Regions from separate parts of the Vallitalea sediminicola genome, predicted to be linked through region 1. Evidence: predicted binding sites of a transcription regulator. Region 1 holds the regulator's gene; the other holds the start of a gene.
What was found. Region 1 encodes Rex, which represses fermentation and respiration genes when NADH is low (regulators of the CRP and FNR family bind a similar motif). Its sites were predicted from a motif close to ATTGTTAANTANTTAACAAT; they were not measured.
Positions count from the first base shown of each region.

Region 2: ACX6CF_RS23020 (NADH-quinone oxidoreductase subunit NuoE family protein) is a predicted target of Rex. The motif match lies at 2,227-2,246, and genes of this name have one in related genera.

Region 1 covers NZ_BTPT01000014.1:33,643-37,072, forward strand. The annotation lists gene ACX6CF_RS06280 (ABC-F family ATP-binding cassette domain-containing protein) at 1-113, opposite strand, end outside; gene ACX6CF_RS06285 (hypothetical protein) at 330-725, shown strand; gene ACX6CF_RS06290 (redox-sensing transcriptional repressor Rex) at 1,157-1,792, shown strand; gene ACX6CF_RS06295 (hypothetical protein) at 1,976-2,590, shown strand; gene acpS (holo-ACP synthase) at 2,587-2,952, shown strand; gene ACX6CF_RS06305 (NAD(P)H-hydrate dehydratase) at 2,977-3,430, shown strand, end outside.
Region 2 covers NZ_BTPT01000073.1:43,473-46,902, forward strand. The annotation lists gene ACX6CF_RS23010 (NADH-ubiquinone oxidoreductase-F iron-sulfur binding region domain-containing protein) at 1-1,236, opposite strand, end outside; gene ACX6CF_RS23015 ((2Fe-2S) ferredoxin domain-containing protein) at 1,259-1,654, opposite strand; gene ACX6CF_RS23020 (NADH-quinone oxidoreductase subunit NuoE family protein) at 1,681-2,160, opposite strand; gene ACX6CF_RS23025 (PHP domain-containing protein) at 2,628-3,335, opposite strand.

The sequences.
Region 1 (3,430 bases):
CCGTTAATACCTACAATAGCTGCTTTATCACCTTTTTCTAACCAAAAATTTATATTATCGAGTACTGTATTCGTTACAAATGCTTTGCATATATTTTTACATGATAAAATCATAGTTGCCTCCTATTAATATTAAAATTACCATACTATGATACCATTAATCACTAGTTTTGAAAAGTTAAAGGGTTTAAAATCAGAGGTTTTTGGTTAGTATATTAATAATTATGTGATTATTAAACGAGGTTTAACCTCTTTTGTTCATACATAAGAATAAATTTCTTTAGGACAACATATATATGATAAAAGAACTTTTCTAAAGGGGATGATGACTTGAGTCGTAATGCAGGTTATATGAAAAAATTGAGAAAAGCTCGTGTAGAGAGAAAACAATGTATAAGATGTGGTAAATCTTTATCACAAGAATCACTTATTAGAGGTGTTAAACAATGTGAAAAATGCCTTGATTATCAACGCAAAAGGAAATTAGGACAGATTAGTTCAAAAGTAAATACAACTTATTTCTATAATAGACAATATAAAAAGGATGAGATAAAGAGAAAAGAGTTAGGGAATTATATGGTTGAAAATAAAATAACCATTAAGGATCTAGCCAAAGAATCTAATTTATCTCAAAGAACTATACAAAGAATATTATATACTGATGCAAACTATACAAAAAAAACTAAAGATGCTATTAATAGATATCTAGGGAAAGAACTTTTATAGATAATAATAGTAGAACTGAATTCTATTTTTAAAATATATGGATAGAAATGTTTTTATATGCGCTGATAAGACTTTTTAAAGTACAAATTCGTTATACGAAATGAGGCGCAGCCTCTTTTGTTCTTTTATTACAATAAATATGTATGAATTTTAGGATATTAAAATTTTTTATAAGTACAATTTTCTAGAAAAAGCTGTAAAATATCAGGGTTTTGTGATATAATTTATAAAATATAGATTGAATACAAAAAACATTTAATTGTTTTTAACTATATTTACTAAATATAGGATTTGTGTTAATGATTTTTACTGTGATAATACATAAAGAATAAGGGTTTATCCGCATTTGATTATTTGACATAGATTTAACAACCATATATAATTATTTGTATAAAAGTTCCAAAATAGTATCAGGATTGGGGATTGATTATATGATACAAAAGAAAATATCAACGGCGGTAATTAAAAGATTACCAAAATACTACAGATACTTAGGAGACTTATTGGAAAACGATGTTGTAAGGATTTCCTCTAAAGAATTAAGTAACAGAATGGGTGTAACAGCTTCACAAATCAGACAAGATTTAAATAATTTTGGAGGGTTTGGTCAACAAGGTTACGGCTATAATGTTGAATATTTATATAACGCTATAGGTAAAATACTTGGTCTAGAGAATAAATATAATACAATTATTGTTGGAGCAGGGAACTTAGGTCAAGCCCTTGCTAATTATACTAATTTTGATAAAAGAGGTTTCGAAGTTAAAGGGCTTTTTGATGTTAACCCGAGGCTCGTTGGTATAACTGTAAGAGGTATTGAAATCAAAGATTTAGATGAAATGGGAGATTTCATAAAACAAAATAGCATTGATTTAGCAATTTTAACATTACCAAAACAGAAAGCACCAAAAGTTGCTAATGATTTAGTTAGTTATGGGATAAAAGGAATATGGAATTTTGCTCCTATTGACCTAAAATTATCTAATGAAAATGTTATTGTAGAAAATGTACATTTGTTAGACAGTTTGATGACTCTCTCATATAATATCAAAGGAGAATATAATTAAGCGTCTGTAATTTATGTTCCTTAAGAATGAATAACTATTCGTAGAGGTTATTAGGTACTCATGTATTTGGGTACCTTTTAATTATATTGTGCTATAGAATATTATATTTTGTTACGATATAATTAATATAGAAAAAATTTTATTATATGACTAGGTATATATAAATAATGAGGACGTGAATATATGTTTTTTGCAAAACAAAAGATTGAAAAGCCAATTAATATAGAAAAAAAAGTACATATCCTAACATTGGATAATAGATGGCATGAACTTTTTAAAAGCAATAATAAACCAAAAAAAATAGCTGATCTTGAAAAAAAGCTTAATAAACTAATTGGCGAACAAGGACAACTTACAAATGATCTGAAAGAATATACGTTACTTAAAAAGAAAATGATGGTGGATATAGTTGATAATATGAAAGAAGCCATTGAAGATGAAGATGATAAAGCCATAGGCGAAATGGAAAAAAGCAAGAAATACATCAATGACATTAAGGTTAAGCTAGATAAGATGGAATCTAGAATGGAAAACGTACCTAAAGAAATTGAAACCATCAATAAAGAATTATTAGAATATACCATGCAAGATTGTTATATGAGAATGTATAATACAAAAAATGAATTAGACGAATTACATGAATGGATTGAAAAAGTCAGGATAGAGTTGAAAGAAAAAGCTGTTAGACAGACTGAGGCAAAAGAAAAATATGATAAGATATATTCTTATATGCATGATTTAGTAGGATATGAAGTCATTGAATTATATGATAAAAAATATCTAGGAGGAAGTAAATGATAAAAGGAATAGGTAATGATATTGTTGAAGTTGATAGAATAGAAAAGGCTATTCACAATAAAAGATTCCTAGAAAAATTTTTTACATCCGATGAAAATAAATTATTTGCAGCTAAAAATTATAGAGGTGAAACAATAGCAGGCAATTTTGCTGTTAAGGAATCAGTTTCTAAGGTTCTTGGTACAGGTTTTGTACATTTTGCTCCTATAGATATTGAAGTCTTACGTGATGATAAGGGTAAACCTTATGTAATTTTATATAATGGTGCTAAAGATTTAGCACGACAACTTGATATTTCTATGATACATGTATCCATATCACATTCAAAAGATAATGTAATAGCTATAGCCATAGGGGAGTAACTTAATTAAAAGGAGATGCTTAAGTTGAAAGTTGTCAAGAGTTATGAAATGAAAGAAATTGATAGATATACAATTGAAGAAATTGGTATCCCTGGTATTGTTCTAATGGAGAACGCAGCAATGTCTGTTGTAAGTGAAACCATACAGATACTTAAAGGAAGTAGACATGTTGTTATTTGTTGTGGAATAGGAAATAATGGTGGAGACGGATTTGCAATAGGTAGAATATTAAGCTGTAATAATATAAAAGCGACTATAATCATAATAGGTGATTCTAGTAAAATCAAAGGTGATGCCAAAATAAATTATGATATCGCTAGAAAACTTGATATTGATATCTACGAATATAAGACCGAAAAACAGAGGTCTGAGATTAAAAAACTTATTAATGATTGTGATGTAATATATGATGCTATTTTTGGAACTGGGTTATGTAGAGAAATAACTGGACAGTACCTAGAAGTTATTAATATGATGA
Region 2 (3,430 bases), on a different contig from region 1:
TGGTGTATCTAAGTCTTTTTCAGTTAAACATCCACCTGATGGTCCACCTGTTTGAACAGCTTTGAATTTCTTACCGTTCTTGATTCCTCCACCAATATCATAAATAACTTCTCTTAGAGTTGTTCCCATAGGAACTTCAATAAGTCCAACGTTATTAATTTTACCTGCTAAAGCAAAAACTTTTGTTCCTTTTGATTTTTCTGTACCAATCTTATTAAACCATCCAGCACCTTTTAATATGATAACTGGTATGTTAGCAAATGTTTCTACATTATTAACATTTGTTGGTTTTCCCCAGTATCCTGATTCAGCTGGGAATGGTGGTTTAGTAGTAGGTTCTCCACGTAAACCTTCCATAGAATGTATAAGTGCTGTCTCTTCACCACATACGAATGCTCCCGCCCCATATGTAAGTTCGATATCAAATTCAAATCCAGTACCCATTATATCAGTACCTAATAATCCTGCTTCTCTAGCATCATCAATAGCTTTTTGTAAACGCTTGATTGCTAATGGATATTCTGCACGAATATATACTTTACCTTTAGTTGCTCCAATTGAATAACCACAAATTGACATAGCTTCTACAATACTATGTGGATCTCCCTCTAATATTGAACGGTCCATAAATGCACCTGGGTCTCCCTCATCAGCATTACATACTACATATTTTTGATCTGCTTCATATTTACTAGCAAATTGCCATTTTAATCCTGTTGGGAATCCTCCGCCTCCACGGCCTCTAAGTCCTGACTCTTTAACAACTTCTATAACCTCGTTAGGAGTCATTTCTGTTAATACCCTACCTAAAGCATGATATCCATCACGTGCAATATATTCCTCAATGTTACTTGGATCTATGAATCCACAGTTTCTAAGTGCAATACGCATTTGTTTTTTGTAGAAATCCATATTCTTAGAATCGCTAACTTTTTCTTGTGTTTCAGGATCTTCAAATAATAATCTTCCTACTTTTCTACCTTTTACAATATGCTCTTTTACGATCTCTTCAGCATCTTCTGGTTGTACTTGAACATAAAATGTATTATCTGGTAATATCTTTACAACTGGACCTTTTTCACAGAAACCAAAACAACCAGTTTTTAATATTTTAACCTCGTTGTCCATATTGTTGATTTTAAGTTGTTCCTTTAGATTATCAACTATTCTATCAGAATCTGCAGATTTACATCCAGTACCTCCGCAAACTAATATATGCATTTTATAGTTAGACATCTTTTGAGCCTCCTAACTTTTTTTATTCGATAGTTTTATGAGTTACAGGAATTATTCCATCAATTAACTCGCCTTTTTTAATATGTTTTTCAATAACTTCTTTTGCTTTTTCTATTGTTACATCACCGTATACAACTGGTTCACTATTTGGCATAGTTAGTTCAATTGTTGGCTCAGCATAACAATATCCCATACAACCTGTTTGTGTCACAACTACATTATTAATACCTTCTTTTGCTAATTCATCAATGAAATAATTCATTACTTCTCTAGCACCAGATGCAATACCACATGTAGCCATAGCAACTTTTATTTGTATTAAATTATCAATATTTTCGCCTTTTTCTCTTAACTCTACGTTTGATTGAACTTTTTCTTTGATCTTTTTAAGTTCATCAAAAGATTTAATCTTTGCCATTTTTTTTCCTCCTTTTTAAAATACAATTATTTGTATTCTGCAAGAATATCCTTGATCATATCTGGTGTTACACGACCATAGACTTTATCTTCAACCATAACAACTGGAGCAAGTCCACAAGCCCCTACACAACGGAGTGATGTTAGTGAAAATTTACCATTAGGTGTTGTTTCACCAACTTCAATTTTCAATTCTTTTTTTAGTTCATTTAATACATCTTCAGAACCTCTAACATAACAAGCTGTACCCATACATATTGAAATGTTAAATTCACCCTTTGGTGTCATTGTGAAGTAAGAGTAAAAAGTAACTACTCCAAATACTTTTGCTGTTGAGATTTTTAATTTTTTTCCTACAAATTTTTGAACTTCTTCTGGTAAATATCCGAAAATATCTTGTGCTTTATGTAAAACACGTATTAGTTCTCCTTTTGTAGTTGGCATTGCATCAATATACTGCTCCAATTCTTGGAACTTTTCATCTGTTAATGCTGAATTAGCTGCCATTTGCTTACCTCCTTATTATATAATGTAAATGATTAACAAATTATAGTAATTTATTAATTATAAACCAAAGTTATATATTTAACACGAAAAGCTACATTGTTACCATTATTTGGGGTTAAATCATATTTATCTTGTTTTTTCTACAAGTTTTACAAATATTGAAGTTATTTTTTATTAATATAACGAAGCATTGTATGTATTTAACCTTCTTAAATAAAGTAATATGCACAATAAACTTAAAATGAAAAGTCTATTAAAATTCTCATGTTTAAATATGCAATAATGTGTTTAATTAATAACATTAGAAAACATATCAATCCAACACACATGTTAATATATATATATAAATTGAACCGGAATCATTAACTTAACAAAATCAATAATGGATATTTATAAGTCTTATAGTCGTATTAATAATGTTAATTATTATTAACAATTCACTTAAACTAGTTCAAATGTTTTCTGATTCATTCATTTTCTTTTAGTGCCTTGAATATTGATTCTATATTTTTGTCTTTTACCTCTAATGAATTTTTTTTAATTCCAATATACCCAAGTTCATGAGCATCTGATGATTGTATAATTTGAAAGTCTTTGTATTTTTGTTTATAAACATCTAAGTCAGAAAATCTAGAAATCTCTAGTATAGAAGTATTCAAATCGTCTGGTATGAATCCTAGGTTAGATAATATACTATAACTAGGTCTATCAATGTGAGCAGGTATCGCTATCCCATTATTATCATGTATCATGTCTATTACTTCATTCAAAGACATTGCTACAGATGTCAACAGAAGTTTGTCAAGCTCCTTAATAACATCATCATTTTCATCCAAAACATATTCATGTCCAAAAACAGTAGATTTGTTCTTAATACAAGGTAATTTACTATATATTATGCTTTGAACATTGTATACACTCTGAATGTCCAAAAACAATCCAACTACATGTATTTCTTCTTTTGTTTCGATTTCAATGCCTGGAACAATGATAATATCTTTCTCCTTAGCCACTTTCATTACTGCTTCGACATTTTCTGCAGTATTATGGTCAGTAATAGCTATGGCATCTAATTCATTGATCAACGACATATTCACAATATTATTAGGTGTCATACTATCTTCGCCGCAAGGTGAAAGAGCTGTATGAATATGAAAATCATAGTATAATTTCATAAAACCGCTCCAAATATAGTCTTTATTTTTTGTTAATATTTTATCAAATTCGACAAAAACACATCGAAGTTATTATAACAAAAATAGATTTAAAA